Regions from separate parts of the Streptomyces sp. NPDC038280 genome, predicted to be linked through region 1. Evidence: riboswitches for the same ligand, from Rfam matches in the RefSeq annotation. Region 1 holds a riboswitch; each other region holds the start of a gene.
What was found. Region 1 has a riboswitch for cobalamin ahead of ACZ7J0_RS10135 (energy-coupling factor ABC transporter permease). Riboswitches for the same ligand answer to the same signal wherever they lie in the genome.

Region 1 (4,914 bases):
CGGCGCCGGCATCCTCACATTCCTCCGTCACGATCCGTATCGTGAACCGTGACCACGCCAGCCGGCCGAGGAGATGCCAGTGAGGATGCTGATCAACGTCCCGGAGACCGTCGTCGCCGACGCCCTGCGCGGAATGGCGGCCGCCCATCCCGAGCTCGTCGTCGACGTGGAGAACCGGGTCGTGCTGCGCCGGGACGCCCCGGTCGCCGGAAAGGTGGGTCTTGTGTCCGGGGGCGGGTCCGGGCACGAGCCCCTGCACGGCGGCTTCGTCGGGCCCGGCATGCTTGCCGCCGCCTGCCCAGGAGAGGTGTTCACCTCCCCCGTGCCGGACCAGATGGTGCGCGCGGCCGCGGCCGTCGACAGCGGGGCCGGAGTGCTCTTCGTCATCAAGAACTACACCGGTGACGTCCTCAACTTCGAGATGGCCGCCGAGCTCGCCGAGGACGAGGGCGTCCAGGTCGCCAAGGTGCTCGTGAACGACGACGTCGCGGTGACGGACAGCCTCTACACGGCAGGCCGTCGCGGCACGGGCGCCACGCTCTTCGTGGAGAAGATCGCGGGAGCGGCGGCCGAGGAGGGGCAGCCGCTGGAGCGGGTGGAGAGCGTCGCCCGTCAGGTGAACGAGAGTGCGCGGAGCTTCGGAGTGGCGCTGAGCGCCTGCACCACACCCGCGAAGGGCGGCCCCACCTTCGAGCTTCCGCCCGGCGAACTGGAGTTGGGCATCGGCATCCACGGCGAGCCCGGGCGTGAGCGGCGCGCCATGATGACCTCGCGGGAGATCGCTGACTTCGCCGTCCACGCCGTACTGGAGGACCTGCGCCCCGACGGACCCGTCCTGGCCCTGGTCAACGGCATGGGCGCCACACCGCTGCTGGAGCTGTACGGCTTCAACGCGGAGGTGCAGCGCGTCCTGCGCGAGCGGGGCGTCCCGGTGGCCCGCACCCTCGTCGGCAACTACGTGACCTCGCTCGACATGGCCGGCTGTTCGGTCACCCTGTGCCAGGTGGACGACCAACTGCTGCGGCTCTGGGATGCTCCGGTGGAGACCCCCGCCCTGCGCTGGGGCCGGTGAGAAGGGACATGACCGCGGCGACCGTGCTCGACGCCGACTTCTTCCGCCACTGGCTCTCCACCGCCGCGGCCGCCGTGGACCGCGAGGCCGACCGCCTCACCGAGCTGGACTCGGCCATCGGCGACGCCGACCACGGGACCAACCTCCGGCGCGGATTCACCGCCGTCGTCGCCGCCTTGGAGAAGGAGAGCCCCGACACGCCCGGAGCCGTGCTGACGGCGGCGGGACGACAGCTGATCTCGACCGTCGGCGGCGCGTCCGGTCCGCTGTACGGGACGCTGCTGCGACGCATGGGCAAGGCGCTCGGCGACGCCCCCGAGGTGACCCGCGCTCAACTGGCCGACGCGCTGCGGGCCGGGGTCGCTGCCGTGGCGCAGCTCGGCGGGGCGGCGGTCGGGGACAAGACCATGCTGGACGCCCTGGAACCGGCCGCGGAGAGGCTCGCCGAGTCGTTCGCCGCGGCGAGGGAAGCCGCCCGGGAAGGCGCGGTGGCGACCGTACCCCTCCAGGCCCGCAAGGGCAGGGCCAGTTACCTCGGTCCGCGCAGCATCGGCCACCAGGATCCGGGAGCCACCTCCTCCGCGCTGCTGATCGCGGCGCTCGCCGACACCGCGCAGGACCAGGGGGTGTCCGCGTGAGCGACCAGGTGGGCATCGTCCTCGTCTCGCACAGCGCCGCCGTCGCCACCTCGGTCGCCTCGCTGGCCCAGGGGCTCGCGGGCGGGGCAACGGCCCCGATCGCGCCGGCCGGCGGCACGCCCGACGGCGGCCTGGGCACCAGCTCCGAACTCATCGCGGCCGCCGCCGCCTCGGTCGACCGGGGCGCGGGCGTGGCGGTCCTGGTCGATCTGGGCAGCGCCGTCCTGACCGTGAAGGCGCTGCTGGCCGAGGGCGACGAACTCCCCGGGCAGACCCGGCTCGTCGACGCGCCGTTCCTCGAAGGCGCGGTGGCGGCCCTGGTGACGGCGTCGGCGGGCGGGGACCTGGACGCGGTCGAGGCGGCGGCGTCGGAGGCGTACGGCTACCGCAAACAGTGACACCGGTGAAGGGTCGCGCCGGATGGTGCGACCGTGCGCGGGTTGTGATGTACCTGGTCAAAGCACTAATGTCACACCGCCTTGGTGTACGGGAAACCGGTGCGGTACCGGTGCGGCCCTCGCCACTGTGATCGGGAAGTCCGGCTCCATCCACTCGGGGAACGCCCCCGGGGGAAGCCACTGGAACGCCGCGGAACACCGCGGTCTCCGGGAAGGCGGAGCGCCCGGACGGCATCACCCGTAAGCCAGGAGACCGGCCGAGGTGCGCTGTCCATCCACGAGGTGCTGGAGAGGGTCTTCCCAACCATGCATATAGCCGAGGGGTATCTGCCCCCGTTGCACGCGGCCGCCTGGGGCGTCGCTTCCGCCCCCTTCGTCGTTCACGGCGTACGGGCCCTGACCAAGGAGGTCAAGGCCAATCCGGAGTCCACTCTGCTGCTCGGCGCGTCCGGCGCGTTCACGTTCGTCCTGTCCGCGCTCAAGCTTCCCTCGGTGACGGGGAGTTGCTCCCACCCGACCGGGACGGGGCTGGGGGCGATGCTTTTCCGGCCCCCGATCGTGGCGGTCCTGGGCACGATCACCCTGCTCTTCCAGGCGCTGTTGCTCGCGCACGGCGGACTGACCACTCTGGGCGCCAACGCCTTCTCCATGGCGATCGTCGGGCCGTGGGCGGGGTACGGCGTGTACTGGCTCCTGCGGCGGTTCGACGTGCCCCTGATGGTCAGCGTGTTCTTCGGCGCGTTCGTCGCCGACCTGTCGACGTACTGCGTCACCAGTGTCCAGCTCGCGCTGGCGTTCCCCGACCCGAGCAGCGGATTCGTCGGCGCACTGGGGAAGTTCGGGGGCATCTTCGCCGTCACCCAGATCCCGCTGGCCGTCAGCGAGGGGCTGCTCACCGTGCTGGTGATGCGGCTGCTCATCCAGTCGAGCAAGGGTGAACTGACCCGGCTCGGTGTGCTGCTCCAGGGCGGCCGCGCCCGGCGCGAGAACGAGGAAAAGGCGGAGGCGGCGCTCTGATGTCCCGTAACGCGAAGATCAACGCCCTGCTCCTCGTCGTCGTCGCGGCGCTCGCGGTGCTGCCGCTGGTCCTGGGCCTGGGCGACCACAAGGAGGAGCCGTTCACGGGGGCGGACGGTGAGGCCGAAGCGGCCATCACCGAGATGGAGCCGGACTACGAACCCTGGTTCAGCCCGCTGTACGAGCCCCCGTCGGGCGAGATCGAGTCGGCACTGTTCTCGCTCCAGGCGGCCCTGGGCGCCGGAGTCCTCGCGTACTACTTCGGACTCCGCAGGGGGCGCAGGCAGGGCGAGGAGCGCGCGGCCGACCGGGCCGCCAACAGGGCCGGCGAGGCGAAGACACCGGCAGACGACGGCCCGGCCCTCGACGTCCCCGCCCTCGAGGACAGCGGCAGCGCCCGCGCGGACGCGTCCGCCGCCGGCGATCCGCTCGCCTGACCGCCGGTGCTGCCGATCGACGCCGCGGCCCACAGCAGCCGCTGGCGCCGCCGTCATCCGTGCGAGAAGGCCGTTCTGGGCTTCGGGCTGACGCTGTGCGCGGTGTGCCTGCCGCCCTGGCCGGGTGCGGTGCTGGTCGCCGCCGCCACGCTCACCGTGCTTCTCGGGCCCGCCGGGGTCGCGCCGCGCCAGTTGTGGCGGGCGTTCCGCATCCCCCTGGGATTCTGCGTTACGGGAGCGGTACCGCTGCTGTTCCAGGTCGGCGGGGAAGGCGGGTTCGTCACGGTCGCGCCCGGCGGACCGGTGCACGCGGCGGAACTGCTGCTGCGTACGTCGGCGGCCTCGCTCGGGGTGCTGCTGTTCGCCTTCACGACTCCGGTCTCCGATGTCCTGCCCCGGCTGGTGCGGGCGGGTGTCCCCGCGCCGGTCGTGGACGTGGCCTTGGTGATGTACCGGATCAGTTTCCTCCTGCTGGACGCGATGTCCCGGATCCGGCAGGCGCAGGCGGCTCGGCTGGGCCTGACCACCCGGTCGGCCACCTGGCGTTCGCTGGCCGGGCTGGGGGCGACGGCGTTCGTCCGCGCCTTCGACCGTGCCCAGCGGCTGCAGACGGGTCTGGCCGGACGCGGCTACGACGGGACGCTGCGGGTGCTGGTGCCGCGGGCCGTCGTGTCCCGTCGTTTCCTCGCCGCGACGGGGGCGCTGCTCGCGGGCCTCGTCACCCTCACTCTCGTACTCGAAAGGTCCCTGCCATGAGCGCGTCGATGAGCCCGGCCCCAACGGCGGGAGGCGCGGAGTCCGCCGCACGGGCCGCCGTGGCCCCCGTCGTGGAACTGGTCCGGGCGGGCTTCGCCTACGAGGACGGGCCGCCCGTCCTCGCGTCCATCGACTTCGCCGTCCCCGAGGGGCGGGCGATGGCGCTGCTCGGCCGCAACGGCAGCGGCAAGACCACGCTGCTGCGGCTGCTGAGCGGAGGGCTGAAGTGCGGCAGCGGTCGGCTGCGGCTGCGCGGCGAGGACGTGTCGTACGACCGGAAGGGCCTGACCCGGCTGCGTACGCACGTGCAGCTGGTCGTCCAGGACCCCGACGACCAGCTGTTCGCGGCCTCGGTGGGGCAGGACGTCTCCTTCGGCCCGATGAATCTGGGGCTGGCGGAGGAGGAGGTACGGGTCCGGGTGCGGGAGGCCCTGGAGGCGCTGGACATCGTGGCGCTGGAGGACCGGCCGACGCATCTGCTGTCGTACGGGCAGCGCAAGCGCGCGGCCATCGCGGGCGCCGTCGCCATGCGGCCCCGAGTGCTGATCATGGACGAGCCGACGGCGGGTCTGGATCCGCATGGCCAGGAGCGGCTT
Region 2 (4,914 bases), on a different contig from region 1:
AGCTTCCCGAGCAAGGGCTGCCCGCTCATTCCACCTCACTCGCAATCGCGTTGATCGCGGCCGCGGCCATCGCGCTGCCGCCCCGCCGTCCCCGGACGACCAGGTGGTCGACGCCCGACACATGTGCGGCGAGCGCGTCCTTGGACTCGGCGGCGCCGATGAAGCCGACCGGTATGCCGATGACGGCGGCCGGGCGCGGCGCGCCCTGCTCGATCATCTCCAGCAGGCGGAAGAGGGCGGTGGGCGCGTTGCCGATGGCGACGACGGACCCTTCGAGGCGGTCGCGCCACAGTTCGAGCGCGGCCGCGCTGCGGGTGGTGCCCAGGTCGGCGGCGAGCGCCGGGACGGACGGGTCGGAGAGCGTGCAGACGACGTCGTTGCCGGCGGGCAGCCGCTTGCGGGTCACGCCGCTCGCGACCATCTGCGCGTCGCACAGGATGGGCGCCCCGGCGCGCAGCGCCTCGCGGGCGCGGGCCACCACCTGGGGCGTGTAGGCGAGATCGCGGACGAGGTCGACCATCCCGCAGGCGTGGATCATCCGTACGGTGACCTGGCTGACGTCGGCGGGCAGGCCCGCGAGATCCGCCTCGGCGCGGATGGTGGCAAAGGACTGGCGGTAGATCTCCGCGCCGTCCTTCTCGTAGTCGAACACTCTGCTCTCGCTCATCTCGTGGTGCCGGGAGGGGTACGGGGACGGGTACGGGCCGCCGAGACCGCGGCGGCCAGTGAGGTACGGGGGGTGGGGACGCCGTTCACGTCGTACTGGCCGTCGGCCGTCGCGACCACGTCCACCCACGCGCCGTGCGGATGGCCGCAGCGCCGCTCGCAGCCGGAGAAGTGGACGGGCAGCCCGCCGGGGCCGGCGGTGAGGCCGAGGGTGGGGTCGGGAGTGGCGTCCGCGCGGACGTCGGAGAGGGACTTGGCGCAGCCCGGGCGCCCGGTGCAGGCGCCGACGCCGGCCCAGGGCGAGTCGGGGGTGGTGATCAGGCCCTCGGCCGCGAGCTCCCGCAGCCGCGCCCCGGCGGCGGCGCGGTCCGCGAAGCCGGTGACGACCGCGCCGCGCCACGGGGTGAGCCGTACCTCACCGGTGTCCACGGCGGGCAGCAGGGCGCGCAGTTGGGCGACGGAGAGGCGGCCGAGCGGCGCGAGCACCGACAGCGCGGTGTCGCCGAGGAGGCCGGGGGCGGGGGGCGGGCCGGTGGGCAGGGGCGCGGGGGGTACGGGCTCCGCCGCGATCCCCGCCCGCTCCGCGTGTGCCGCCACGTCCGGTTCCTGCCCGGCGGGCAGCTCGCGCACGCGCCAGGCGCCGTTTCCGGCCGTGCGGGCGGCCGCGAGGAAGGCCTCCGCCGCGACGAGGGCGGCCCGGGATGCGTCGACGGCGGCGACACGGAAGGCACGGGCGCCGACGCGCAGGGTCACCCGCGCCGTCCCGGCCGTGGCCTGCGGCTCACCCGCGAGCGCAGCTGCCGCATCCACGGACCCTCGTGGCGCGTCCGCGAGCTCCGGGTGCGCGTCCGCCATCACCCGCGCCGCACCCGGGGACTCCGGCACCGCACCCGCGAGCGCCGCTGCCGCATCCACCATCACCGGCGCCGCGCTCGCGGACCCCCGCACCGCACCCGCGGGGTCCGGTGGCACGTCCGCGATCCCCCGCGCCGCGTCCGCCGGCTCTGCGATCAAGGTCACATCGCCGCCCAGCCCCGCCACATCACCCCGCCCGTCGTCGAGGACGAAGAGAAAACGACCGGAAAGCGCCGCCGCCCCGTCCGTCGCGCACAGCAGCGCGTCGAGCTCCCGCGCCCACAACTGCACGTCGCCGGAGCCCAGTCCGTCGAGACCGGCCGCTGGGGAAGCCACCACGTTCCGGACACGCTCGTGCGTCTCGGAGGGCAGCAGACCGGACTCCGCGAGGAGCTCCGCGAGATCCGCCCCACAGCCCTCGCTCAGGCCCCGCAGCTCGGCGTTGCCGCGCGAGGTGATGCTGAGATGCCCGTCACCCAGTGTCTCCGCCGCGTCGGCCAGCGCGAGCACCTGATGGTACGTCAATCTGCCTGCGGGCAGGCGAAGTCGGGCGAGGCGCCCGTCGTCGGCCGGGTGCAGCCGGAGCGCCCCGGGGCAGGCGTCGCCACGGTCCCGTATGAGAGGTTCGCCCCTGTTGGGCGTTGTGGGTGGGGTGGGCGGCATGGCGGCGAGCATACCCACGTGCTCGCGGGCGCCCCCCTGCCCGGTACGGGCAGCCTCTACTATGCAGAACGGCACAGGGTCCACGACCCTAGGGAGGAAGCCCGGTGAGATTCCGGCGCGGTCCCGCCACTGTGAGCCGGCCGAGAGGTCCGGTGAGTCAGGAACTCCCGCCGTCCATACGACCACCCGGGGCGCGGACAACCCCGAGGAAGGGCCTGCGCACGTGATCCTGCTGCTGTCGCACTCCGACACCGACCTGCTCAGCGCCCGCGCGGCCGGCGGTCCGGTCGCCTACCGGTTCGCGAACCCGTCCCGGCTGACGACCGGTGACCTGCCCGCCCTCCTGGAGGACGCCGACCTGGTCGTCGTACGCCTCCTCGGCGGCGTACGCGCCTGGGAGGAGGGACTGGACGTCCTTCGCGCCGCCCAGAAGCCGCTGGTCGTCCTCACCGGCGAACAGGCTCCCGACGCACAGCTGATGGAGGCCTCCACCGTCCCCATCGGCGTCGCGACCGAAGCGCACGCCTACCTCGCGCACGGCGGTCCGGACAATCTGGAGCAGCTCGCCCGCTTCCTGTCCGACACGGTCCTGCTCACCGGCCACGGCTTCGAGCCGCCCGCCGCCGCGCCGACGTGGGGCCCGCTGGAGCGAACTCCCGGACGCACCGACGGCCCGACCGTCGCCGTGCTCTACTACCGCGCCCACCACATGAGCGGCAACACCGCCTTCGTCGCCGAGCTCTGCGCCGCCATCGAGGACAAGGGCGCCCAGGCGCTGCCGCTGTACGTGGCGTCCCTGCGGGCCCCCGAGCCCGAGCTGCTCCAGCGCCTCGGCTCCGTCGACGCGATCGTCACCACCGTGCTCGCGGCCGGCGGCACCAAGCCCGCCGAGGCGCAGGCCGGCGGCGACGAGGAGGCCTGGGACGCGGGCGCGCTCGCCGCCCTCGACGTACCGATCCTGCAGGCGCTGTGCCTGACCGGCCCGCGCAGCGCCTGGGAGGAGAACGACGAGGGCCTCTCGCCGCTCGACGCCGCCAGCCAGGTCGCGGTGCCCGAGTTCGACGGCCGCCTCATCACCGTCCCGTTCTCCTTCAAGGAGATCGACGAGGACGGCCTGCCCGCGTACGTCGCCGACGCCGAGCGAGCCGCCCGGGTCGCCGGGATCGCCGTCCGCCACGCTCGTCTGCGGCACATCCCGAACACCGAGAAGCGCCTCGCGCTGGTCCTCTCCGCCTACCCGACCAAGCACTCCCGCATCGGCAACGCGGTCGGCCTCGACACCCCCGCCTCCGCCGTCGCCCTGCTGCGCCGCCTCCAGACCGAGGGGTACGACTTCGGCCAGGAGGAGGTGCCCGGTCTCGTCTCCGGCGACGGCGACGAGCTGATCTACGCGCTGATCGAGGCGGGCGGTCACGACCAGGACTGGCTCACCGAGGAGCAGCTCGCCCGCAACCCGGTCCGTATCCCGGCCGCCGACTACAAGCGCTGGTACGCGACCCTGCCGGCCGAACTCCGGGAGTCGGTCGAGCGGCACTGGGGCCCGCCGCCCGGCGAGATGTTCCTGGACCGCTCCCGCAACCCGGAGGGCGACATCGTCCTCGCCGCGCTGCGGCGCGGCAATCTGCTGGTCCTCATCCAGCCGCCGCGCGGCTTCGGCGAGAACCCGATCGCGATCTACCACGACCCCGATCTGCCGCCCTCGCACCACTACTTGGCGGCCTACCGCTGGATCGCCGCCTCGGCGGACGACGGCGGTTTCGGCGCCGACGCCATGGTCCACCTGGGCAAGCACGGCAACCTGGAGTGGCTGCCCGGCAAGAACGCGGGCCTGTCCGCCGCGTGCGGCCCCGACGCCGCCCTCGGCGACCTGCCGCTGGTCTATCCCTTCCTCGTCAACGACCCGGGCGAGGGCACGCAGGCCAAACGGCGCGTCCACGCGACCCTCGTCGACCATCTCGTACCGCCGATGGCGCGGGCCGAGTCCTACGGTGACATCGCCCGCCTGGAGCAGCTGCTCGACGAGTACGCGGCGATCTCCTCGATGGACCCGGTGAAGCTCCCGGCGATCCGCGCGCAGATCTGGACGCTGATCCAGGCAGCCAAGCTCGACCACGACCTCGGGCTCGAAGACCGCCCCGACGACGACGGGTTCGACGACTTCCTGCTCCACGTCGACGGCTGGCTGTGCGAGGTCAAGGACGCGCAGATCCGCGACGGACTGCATGTGCTCGGTGGCGCCCCGACCGGCCCCGAGCGGGTCAACCTGGTGCTCTCCATCCTCCGTGCCCGCCAGATCTGGGGCGGAACACAGGCGCTTCTCGGCCTGCGCGAGGCGCTGGGCCTGGACGAGTCGGCCGCGACCCGCACCGCCGCCGACGAGACGGAGGCCGCCGCCCGCGCGCTCGTCCAGGCGATGGAGGACGCCGACTGGAACCCCGGCTCCGTCGCGGCCGTGGCCGCCGGTCACCCGCCAGCGGTCGTCGACATCCTCGACTTCGCCGCCCGCCAGGTCGTGCCGCGCCTCGCCGCGACGACCGATGAACTCGACCACGCCGTCCACGCGCTGAACGGCGGCTTCGTCCCGGCGGGGCCGTCCGGCTCGCCGCTGCGCGGCCTGGTCAACGTGCTTCCGACCGGCCGGAACTTCTACTCCGTCGACCCGAAGGCCGTCCCCTCGCGTCTCGCGTGGGAGACCGGCCAGGCACTCGCCGACTCGCTGCTCGAGCGCTA
Region 3 (4,914 bases), on a different contig from region 1:
GTGAGCTTGGCGAGGTCGGCGACGTCGGAGTGCAGGTCGACCTCCTCCACCGTCCAGGTGTTCTTGATCGCGTCCCGGTAGCGCTCGTAGAAGTCCGGGTAGCGCATCGGCCGCAGGGTCAGCTCGAAGCCGGGGTCCAGGAGGTTCTTCTCGGCGTTGGTCGTCGTCGTCATTACTGGCAGGCCTCGCAGGACTCGGGGTTCTCAAGGGAGCAGGCGACAGCCTCTTCGGGCGTGGCCTGCACGGGGATCGGCGCGGCGGCGGCCGCGCGGGCGATCCGGGTCGCCGGGCGGGAGCGCAGGTAGTACGTCGTCTTCAGCCCCCGCTTCCAGGCGTAGGCGTACATCGAGGAGAGCTTTCCGATGGTCGGCGTCTCCAGGAAGAGGTTCAGCGACTGCGACTGGTCCAGGAACGGGGTGCGGTCCGCCGCCATGTCGATCAGGCCGCGCTGCGGGATCTCCCACGCCGTGCGGTACAGCTCGCGGACGTCGGCCGGGATCCAGCTGAAGCCCTGGACCGATCCGCTCGCCTCGCGCAGCGCCTCCCGGGTCTGCGCGTCCCAGACGCCGAGCTTCTTCAGCTCGTCGACCAAGTAGCCGTTGACCTGGAGGAATTCGCCGCTCAAGGTCTCGCGCTTGAAGAGGTTGGAGACCTGCGGCTCGATGCACTCGTACACGCCCGCGATGGAGGCGATGGTCGCCGTCGGAGCGATGGCGAGCAGCAGCGAGTTGCGCATGCCGACCGAGGCGATCCGGGCGCGCAGGGCCGCCCAGCGCTCCGGCCAGTTCAGCTCCACGTCGTAGTGGTCGGGGTGCAGGACACCGCGCGCGGCGCGGGTCTTCTCCCAGGCGGGGAGCGGGCCGCTCCGCTCGGCGAGGTCGGTGGACGCCTCGTACGCCGCGAGCATGATCCGCTCGGCGATCCTCGTCGACAGGGCGCGGGCCTCGGCCGAGTCGAAGGGCAGCCGCAGCTTGAAGAAGACGTCCTGGAGGCCCATCGCTCCCAGGCCCACCGGACGCCAGCGGGCGTTGGAGCGGCCCGCCTGCTCGGTCGGGTAGAAGTTGATGTCGACGACCCGGTCGAGGAAGGTGACGGCCGTACGGACCGTCTGGTCGAGGCGCTCCCAGTCGATGTCGCCCGAGGCGAGCACGAACGCCCCGAGGTTGACCGAGCCGAGGTTGCAGACGGCCGTCTCGCCGTCGTCCGTCACCTCCAGGATCTCGGTGCACAGGTTCGATGAGTGGACCGTGTGGCCGGGCTCCGCCGTCTGGTTCGCGGTGCGGTTGGACGCGTCCTTGAAGGTCATCCAGCCGTTGCCGGTCTGGGCCAGGGTGCGCATCATACGGCCGTACAGGTCCCGGGCCGGCATGGTCTTGCGCGCCAGACCCCTGGCCTCGGCCGCGCGGTAGGCGGCGTCGAACGCGTCGCCCCAGAGGTCGACCAGCTCGGGCACGTCGGCCGGGGAGAACAGCGACCACTCGGCGTCGGCGTTCACCCGGCGCATGAACTCGTCGGGGATCCAGTGCGCGAGGTTGAGGTTGTGCGTACGGCGCTGGTCCTCACCGGTGTTGTCGCGGAGCTCCAGGAACTCCTCGATGTCGGCGTGCCAGGTCTCCAGGTAGACGGCGGCGGCGCCCTTGCGCCGGCCGCCCTGGTTCACGGCGGCGACGGAGGCGTCGAGGGTCTTGAGGAACGGCACGATGCCGTTGGAGTGCCCGTTCGTGCCGCGGATCAGCGAACCGCGGGCGCGGATGCGGGAGTACGAGAGCCCGATGCCGCCGGCGTGCTTGGAGAGGCGCGCCACCTGGTGGTAGCGGTCGTAGATCGAGTCGAGTTCGTCCTGCGGGGAGTCCAGCAGGTAGCAGGAGGACATCTGCGGGTGCCGGGTGCCCGAGTTGAAGAGCGTGGGGGAGGAGGGCAGATAGTCGAGCCGGCTCATCAGGCCGTACAGCGCGGCGACCTCGTCCAGCGCGCGGACGCTCTCGTCCTCGGCGAGCCCGGCGGCCACCCGGAGCATGAAGTGCTGCGGGGTCTCGACGACCTTGCGGGTGATCGGGTGCCGGAGCAGATAGCGCGAGTAGAGCGTCCGCAGACCGAAGTAGCCGAAGCGGTCGTCCGCGTCGGGATCGATGAGCGCGTCGAGCCGTGCCGTGTGGAGGCCGACGAACTCGGCCGTGCGGTCGGCGATCAGGCCTTCGCGGTGGCCGACGGCGACCGACGCGGAGAACGACACGGCGCCCTGGCCCGCGGCCTCGTCCGCGATCGTGCGGGTGAGCAGCCGGGCGGCGAGCCGTGAGTAGGCGGGGTCCTCGGAGATCAGCCCTGCGGCCGCCTCGGTGGCCAGCTCCCGCAGTTCCGCCGCGTCCGAACCGGCGTGCCGACCGCGCAGCGCGGCGGCCGCGACCCGTCCGGGGTCGGTGTCGGGCAGGTCGGCGGTGAGGTCGGTCAGGATCCGCAGAAGCACGGTCCCGGGTCCGTCGGTCTCGATCACCGATGCCGGATCGGCGGGCGCGATGGTCACGTGGGGGCTCTCCCTCGCTCGGCTCGGGGCCGGCGGGGGGAGGCGGCGGGGCGCACGGGCACACACCGGCGAGCGGTGGATGCGCGGCGTCCACCGGCCCACTCCACGAGGCCCGGACGTCTTGGCGCCAGGACCGGACGGACCAGGCGCACCATCGGCAGGTGTTCGGACTTGAGGGTGCACGGAGGCACCTGACACACCGTTGCGGGACAGTTCCGGATTCGCACCGGATTCCCCTGCGGCGACAGCGAGCATGAGCATACATGTGGGGGGCGATGGATGCGTCACCCCCCACATGTTGTGTCTTCGCGTGTGGAGGGCGGTTCAGAGCTCCAACGCGTAGGTGAGCAGCGGCGGGAGCTCGGGGACCGGCTTCCAGTCCCGGTCCGGGGTCCTGGTGAAGCCCAGCCGGTCGTAGATCCGGTGGGCGGAGGTCATGGAGGGGTGCGTGGACAGCACGAGCCGTACGCAGCCCTCCGTGGCCCGTGCCCGCTCCACGCAGGCCCGGACGAGCGCCTCCCCGATGCCCCGCCCCCGCGCGTCCGTCGCGACCGCGAGCATCCGGAACTCGGCCTCGCCGTCCCGGGCGAGATCGGCCCAGGGGCCGCCGGAGCCGACGAACGCCACGCCGCCGAGCAGTCGCCCGTCCGTGTCGACGGCGACGAGCACCTCGGCCTCGGCGTCCCGCCGGGCCACATCCCGCAGGACGTGCAGATAGCTGTCCTCCTCGCCGAGGTCGAGGAGGCCGTCGCCGAGGTAGACGCGGGCGGTGAGCGCGCCCAGTTCCTCGTACTCGGCGGGGGTGACGCGCCTGATGGTGAAGTCCATGGTGGGCAGTGTGCCCGGCGGACACGGCGAAGGGCCCGGAATTTCCCTCGCGGGAACTCCGGGCCCTTCGTACGGTCGTGCTGGTCAGTGCCCGCCCGGCGACCCCGCCGTGGCCGGCGGCAGCTCCACCTGCACGCCCGGGTCGCCCGCGTCCGCCGTGTAGTCCGACGGGGACGTCTCGTCGATGCCGTCGGGGGCCTTGACGGCCCGCAGGACGAAGGTCAGGACCACCGTCACCACCACGTTGAGGACGAACGCGGTGAGACCGATGTAGCCGATCTCGCCGATGCCCGGGATCTCCGCGGACGAGCCGCCGAAGTGCTTCTGCGTGGGGCTCGCGACGCCGTACGCGGCCGCCGTGCCGTAGACCATGCCCACGGCCCAGCCGGCGAGCAGCGCCCAGCGGTGGCACCAGCGGGTGAACAGGCCGCCCACCAGCGCCGGGAAGGTCTGCAGGATCCAGATGCCGCCCAGCAGCTGGAAGTTGATCGCGACGGTCTTGTCCATGGTGAGGACGAAGGCCAGCGCACCCACCTTCACCAGCAGCGACACCAGCTTGGACACCTTGGTCTCCTGCTCCGGAGTGGCGTCCGGCTTCAGGAAGTCCTTGTAGATGTTGCGGGTGAAGAGGTTCGCGGCGGCGATCGACATGATGGCCGCCGGGACCAGCGCGCCGATGCCGATGGCGGCGAAGGCGACACCCGCGAACCAGTCCGGGAACATGTTCTCGAACAGCTGGGGGATGGCCAGCTGGCCGTTCTTCACCTTCACGCCCGCGGCGATCGCCATGAAGCCGAGCAGCGCCAGCAGACCCAGCATCAGCGAATAGAGCGGCAGGATCGTGGTGTTGCGGCGGATCACGTCACGGCTGCGCGAGGAGAGCGTCGCGGTGATCGAGTGCGGATACATGAAGAGCGCGAGGGCCGAGCCGAGCGCGAGCGTCGCGTAGCCCCACTGGCCCATCTCCCCGGGCACGAGCGCGCCGCGCGGCTTGCCGGTCGCCGGGTTGATCTGCGCGTACGCCTCACCGGCCTTGGCGAAGATCTCGTCGAAGCCGCCGAGCTTGATCGGGATGTAGATGATCGCCACCGCGATGACGATGTAGATCAGCGTGTCCTTGACGAACGCGATGAGCGCCGGGGCCCGCAGACCCGAGGAGTAGGTGTACGCCGCGAGGACACCGAAGGCGATCAGCAGCGGCAGGTCCTTGATGAACCAGTGGGTGGTCTCGCCGCCGCCCACGCCCATCACGTCGAGCACGGCCTGGATGCCGACGAGCTGGAGCGCGATGTACGGCATGGTGGCGAGGATGCCGGTGACCGCGACCGCCAGGGAGAGGCCCTTTGAGCCGAAGCGGCCGCGGACGAAGTCGGAGGTGGTGACGTAGCCGTGCTTGTGCGACACCGACCAGAGCCGCGGCAGGAAGGTGAAGATCAGCGGGTAGACCAGGATCGTGTACGGCACGGCGAAGAAGCCCGCGGCGCCGGCCGCGTAGATCGCCGCCGGGACGGCCACGAAGGTGTACGCGGTGTAGAGGTCGCCGCCGAGCAGGAACCAGGTGACCC
Region 4 (4,914 bases), on a different contig from region 1:
ACCGTGAGCCCGAAGCGGTCCAGCAACTGCGGCCGCAGTTCGCCCTCCTCCGGGTTCATGGTCCCGACGAGCAGGAAACGCGAGGCGTGCCGTACGGAGACGCCTTCACGCTCGACGTACGAGGCGCCCATCGCGGCCGCGTCCAGCAGGAGGTCGATCAGATGGTCGTGGAGGAGATTGACCTCGTCCACGTACAGGATTCCCCGGTGCGCGGCGGCGAGCAGCCCCGGCTCGAAGGCCTTCACGCCCTCGGAGAGCGCCCGTTCGATGTCCAGCGCACCGACGAGCCGGTCCTCGGACGCGCCCACCGGCAGCTCCACCATCCGGGCCGGACGGGACGCGGCCGGGCCGGTCGCGTGCGGCCCGTCGGGGCACTGCGCGTCGGGAGCCGCCGGATCGCAGCTGAAGCGACAGCCCGCGACCACCGGCACCTCGGGCAGCAGGTCGGCCAGGGCCCGCACGGCGGTGCTCTTGGCGGTCCCCTTCTCGCCGCGTACGAGGACACCACCCACCGCCGGGCTGACGGCGTTCAGCAACAACGCCAGCCGCAGGTCGTCCATGCCGACGACGGCGGTGAACGGATACCGGGTGCTCATCGGGTGATCGCTCCTTCAAGTCGCGGTCGTTCAGGTCGCTGTCGTTCGGGTCGCTGTCGTTCAGGGCGCGGGTGTGCGGGACGCCCTCGTCCGGGTCGCTCCGGTGCGGGACACTGTCGCGCGGCCCGTGCGCGGGTGCCGCCCGCCGGGCTCACGGGGCACCCGGCGGGACGAACGGCAGTCCCGCGGGCGGACCCTGTTCGATGAGCCGCATCAGCGCGTCGGTGTCGGCGTGCTCCTCGATCAGATCGCCGAGCCGGTCCAGCTGCTCCTCGCGCAGTGCGCCGAAGCTGGTGTCGGGCGACGGGACGAAGCGGCGGCCCGCCGCGGCCGCGACCCGCCGCAGGAACGCCCGCCGGAACCCGTCGCTCTCCAGCGACCCGTGCCAGTGCGTCCCCCACACCGAGCCGACCCGGCAGCCGTCCAGGAACGGCTCCCCGCCCCGTACGTCGGCGACGCCGTGGTGGATCTCGTACCCCTCGACCCGCTCCCCGAGGGCCTCGCCCACGGGCCGCGCGAGGGTCTTCTCGGGCGCGAACCGCACCCGTACCGGCAGCAGCCCGAGCCCCTCGACCGCCCCGGCCTTCGACTCGACGTCGTCCTCGATGTGCTCGGACAGCGCCTGGAACCCGCCGCAGATGCCGAGGACCGGCCGGCCATCCGCCGCGCGCCGCGCCAGGGCGTCCGCGAGCCCGCGCTCGCGCAGCCACGCCAGGGCCTTCACGGTGCCCCGGGTGCCGGGGACGACCACGAGGTCCGCGTCGACGAGCTCCTCGGGCCGGTCCACGAACCGCACCACCACGCCGGGTTCGGCGGCGAGCGCGTCCACGTCCGTGAAGTTGGACATCAGGGGCACGGCACAGACCGCCACCCGCAGCACGTCCTCACCGACCGGCGGCGCGACGACGGACTCCCGTACGGCGCCCCGCAGGGACACCCGCAGCCCGTCCTCCTCGTCGATGCCGAGCCCGTGCGCGTAGGGCAGCACACCGAACGTCCGCCGTCCGGTGAGCCCGTGGAGCATCTCCAGGCCCGGCTCCAGCAGCGTCACGTCGCCGCGGAACTTGTTGACGAGATAGCCCGCGATCAGTTCCTGGTCCTCGGGCGCGAGCAGCGCCGTCGTCCCGAAGAACTGCGCGAAGACCCCGCCCCGGTCGATGTCCCCGACCACGACGACGGGAAAGCGGGCGGCCCGCGCGATCCCCATGTTCACGATGTCCGTACGCCGCAGATTGATCTCCGCCGGACTGCCGGCCCCCTCGCAGATCACGGCGTCATACGTGCCCCGCAGCTCCTCCAGGCACGCCACCACGGGCTCGAAGAGCTGCCGCTGTCTTCCCCCGTGGTAGCCGCGAGCGCTCAACTCGCCCACCGGCTTGCCCATGAGGACGACCTGGCTGGAGCGGTCGCTGCCCGGCTTGAGCAGTACCGGGTTCATCAGCGCGGTCGGCTCCACCCGGGCGGCCTGCGCCTGCATGGCCTGGGCGCGCCCGATCTCGGCGCCCCCGCGGGTCACGAAGGAGTTGAGGGACATGTTCTGCCCCTTGAAGGGGGCGACCTTCACGCCCTTGCGGACCAGCCAGCGGCAGATACCCGCCGTGACGACACTCTTGCCCGCGTCGGAGGTGGTCCCCGCCACCATCAGTCCGCCACTCACGCACGCCTCCCCTTGATGGACCCGGCGGCCAGCCGTCCGGCCACACACACCGCGAGGGTCAGCGCGCTCACCCGGCGCGACAGCCGCACCGCGCGTTCGATGTCCGCGACCCCGACGTCGCGGCCCCCGCCGTTCAGTACGGGCCGGTGCTCGACCCGTCCGCCGTACGAGAGGGTGCCGCCGAGCCGTACGCCCAGAGCGCCCGCGAAGGACGCCTCCACCGGCCCCGCGTTGGGGCTCGGGTGCTTGGCCGCGTCGGCCCGCCAGGCGCGCCGCGCGCCGCGCGGGTTCCCGCCCGCGAGCGTCGCCAGGGCGGCGGTCAGCCGGGCCCCGGGCCAGCCGGCCACGTCGTCGAGGCGGGCCGACGCCCAGCCGAACCGGCGGTAGCGGGGGGACTTGTGCCCCACCATCGCGTCCAGGGTGTTCACGGCACGGAAGCCCACCAGGCCCGGCACGCCCCCGAGCGCGCCCCACACCAGCGCCCCCACCACGGCGTCGGACGTGTTCTCGGCGACGGACTCCACGACCGCGCGGGCGATCCCCGGGCCGTCCAGTGTCTGCGGGTCGCGGCCACACAGATGAGGCAGGCGCTCGCGGGCCACGTCGATGTCCCCGGCGGCCAGAGCCCCGCCGATGGCGCGTGCCTCACGCCCCAGGGACGTACCGCCGACGACGGACCAGACGGACGCGGCGGTCAGGGCGACGGAGGCGGCGCGACGGCCGCGGACGGCGCGGGTGGCGAGGGCGGCGGCCGCCACGGCGCCTCCGGCGCACACGGCGGTGTGCGCGGCGCCCCAGCCCCGATGGTCGCGCCACAACACGCCCTCGACGGCGCCGGCTGCCCTGCCGAACGCGGCGACGGGGTGCCCGCGGCGGGGATCGCCGAGAACCAGATCGGCCACCAGACCGGCGGTGGCGCCGTACGCGAAGACAGCTGTGGCTGTATTACGGCCAGGCATGGCGCAATGTCCTCACTCAGGGTCCGCGCCCTGGCTCGACGTGACCGGCGGTGAGAGTTCCTGACTCCCGAGCTCGCGCTCGGTCACAGTGGCGGGACCGCGCCGGATTCGCACCGGACTTCCTCTACTGCCGCCGTAAACGGCCTCGGCAGTCCACCACGCTGCCCGAACGCCCGTCAACTCACCGTTGACCTGCGGCAGCACACTGTGCGCAGGCCCACAGCCCCCTGGAGCGGGCCCCGGAAAAAACGACGGCCGGGAGGCCCTCACCCGAAGGTGGGAGCCGCCCGGCCGCGAGCCGTGCGGAAGGTCAGACGACGATCAGATAGATGCCGTACGCCACGGCCGCCGCGCACAGGGCGAAGCAGGCGTAGGCGCCGGTGCGGGCCATGGTGGCCGACCCACCCTGAGCGGCGGCGGACTCCTGCTTGGAGAGGCCGACGATGCCGAGGGTGAAGAGGCCCACCAGGGCGACGGTGGCCACGAGGCTGACACCGAAGACGGTGCCGAGAGCTGCCCAGTCGATCTTCATGCTGAGGTCCTTGGTTCCTTACACCGTGGCCGGACGCGCCGGGTCGGCGGCGGCCGGGGGCGGGGTCGGGATGGTCGTCTTCAGGTCGGTGCCCGCCAGGGTGGCGGCGACGCCGGCCGGCGGCGGGGAGACGGCCGCGATGGCGGTGGTCACGACGCCCGCGGGCTCCGCGATCTCGTCGTCGGTGACGTTGTGGTGGTCGATCGGCTTGCGGCGCGACAGCGTCCAGATGACACCGGAACCGGCGATCAACAGGGCGGCGGTGGCGGCGACGCCCCAGGAGCCCTGACCGGTCAGGAACTCGGCGGTGGCGGCCACCAGACCGGCGGCCGGCAGGGTCAGACCCCAGGCGACGAACATCCGGGTCGCGGTCGACCAGCGGACCACGCCGCCCTTGCGACCGAGGCCCGCGCCCATCACGGCGCCGGAGCAGGACTGGGTGGTGGAGAGCGAGAAGCCCAGGTGCGAGGAGGCCAGGATGACCGTGGCGGCGCTGGTCTGGGCGGCGAAGCCCTGCGGCGGCCGGAGGTCGGTGAGGCCCTTGCCCATGGTGCGGATGATGCGCCAGCCACCGAGGTACGTGCCCATCGCGATCGCCAGACCGGCGGCGACGATGACCCACATCGGAGGGTTGGAGCCGGGGGCGAGGACGCCGCCGGTCACCAGGGCCAGGGTGATGACACCCATGGTCTTCTGGGCGTCGTTGGTGCCGTGCGCCAGGGAGACGAGACCGGCGGAGGCGATCTGGCCGGCCCGGTAGCCCTTGGCGGTGGACTTCTCGTCCGTACGGCTGCCGATCCTGTACGTCAGCCTGGTGGCGAGCATCGCGGCGAGACCGGCGACGATCGGCGCGGCGACGGCGGGGAGCAGAACCTTGGTGACCACGACGCTGCCGTTGACCGACGACCAGCCGGCCGACATCACCGCGGCGCCGATGAGGCCGCCGAAGAGCGCGTGGGACGAGCTGGACGGCAGGCCGAGCAGCCAGGTCAGCAGGTTCCAGAGGATGGCGCCGACGAGCGCCGCGAAGATCACTTCTGTCTTGATGCCGGACTCGTTGATGATCCCGCCGGAGATCGTCTTGGCGACCTCCACGGACAGGAACGCGCCGACGAGGTTGAGCACGGCGGACATGGCCACCGCCGTCTTGGGCTTGAGGGCACCGGTCGA

Region 2: another riboswitch for cobalamin. It lies ahead of cobN (cobaltochelatase subunit CobN); the one in region 1 lies ahead of ACZ7J0_RS10135 (energy-coupling factor ABC transporter permease).
Region 3: another riboswitch for cobalamin. It lies ahead of ACZ7J0_RS19390 (ribonucleoside-diphosphate reductase subunit alpha); the one in region 1 lies ahead of ACZ7J0_RS10135 (energy-coupling factor ABC transporter permease).
Region 4: another riboswitch for cobalamin. It lies ahead of ACZ7J0_RS18985 (cobalamin biosynthesis protein); the one in region 1 lies ahead of ACZ7J0_RS10135 (energy-coupling factor ABC transporter permease).

The regions. Positions count from the first base shown of each region.
Region 1 covers NZ_JBVJYZ010000003.1:400,031-404,944, reverse strand. The annotation lists gene dhaK (dihydroxyacetone kinase subunit DhaK) at 80-1,072, shown strand; gene dhaL (dihydroxyacetone kinase subunit DhaL) at 1,096-1,710, shown strand; gene ACZ7J0_RS10140 (PTS-dependent dihydroxyacetone kinase phosphotransferase subunit DhaM) at 1,707-2,108, shown strand; cobalamin riboswitch at 2,174-2,384, shown strand; gene ACZ7J0_RS10135 (energy-coupling factor ABC transporter permease) at 2,415-3,125, shown strand; gene ACZ7J0_RS10130 (energy-coupling factor ABC transporter substrate-binding protein) at 3,125-3,562, shown strand; gene cbiQ (cobalt ECF transporter T component CbiQ) at 3,569-4,318, shown strand; gene ACZ7J0_RS10120 (energy-coupling factor ABC transporter ATP-binding protein) at 4,327-4,914, shown strand, end outside.
Region 2 covers NZ_JBVJYZ010000006.1:325,921-330,834, forward strand. The annotation lists gene ACZ7J0_RS16390 (precorrin-2 C(20)-methyltransferase) at 1-29, opposite strand, end outside; gene ACZ7J0_RS16395 (precorrin-8X methylmutase) at 26-667, opposite strand; gene ACZ7J0_RS16400 (cobalamin biosynthesis protein CobG) at 664-2,196, opposite strand; cobalamin riboswitch at 2,237-2,370, shown strand; gene cobN (cobaltochelatase subunit CobN) at 2,408-4,914, shown strand, end outside.
Region 3 covers NZ_JBVJYZ010000009.1:13,162-18,075, reverse strand. The annotation lists gene ACZ7J0_RS19395 (ribonucleotide-diphosphate reductase subunit beta) at 1-173, opposite strand, end outside; gene ACZ7J0_RS19390 (ribonucleoside-diphosphate reductase subunit alpha) at 173-2,521, opposite strand; cobalamin riboswitch at 2,661-2,782, opposite strand; gene ACZ7J0_RS19385 (GNAT family N-acetyltransferase) at 2,846-3,349, opposite strand; gene mctP (monocarboxylate uptake permease MctP) at 3,434-4,914, opposite strand, start outside.
Region 4 covers NZ_JBVJYZ010000008.1:240,328-245,241, forward strand. The annotation lists gene ACZ7J0_RS18975 (putative cobaltochelatase) at 1-596, opposite strand, end outside; gene ACZ7J0_RS18980 (cobyric acid synthase) at 748-2,238, opposite strand; gene ACZ7J0_RS18985 (cobalamin biosynthesis protein) at 2,250-3,212, opposite strand; cobalamin riboswitch at 3,248-3,385, opposite strand; gene ACZ7J0_RS18990 (hypothetical protein) at 3,523-3,744, opposite strand; gene ACZ7J0_RS18995 (inorganic phosphate transporter) at 3,763-4,914, opposite strand, start outside.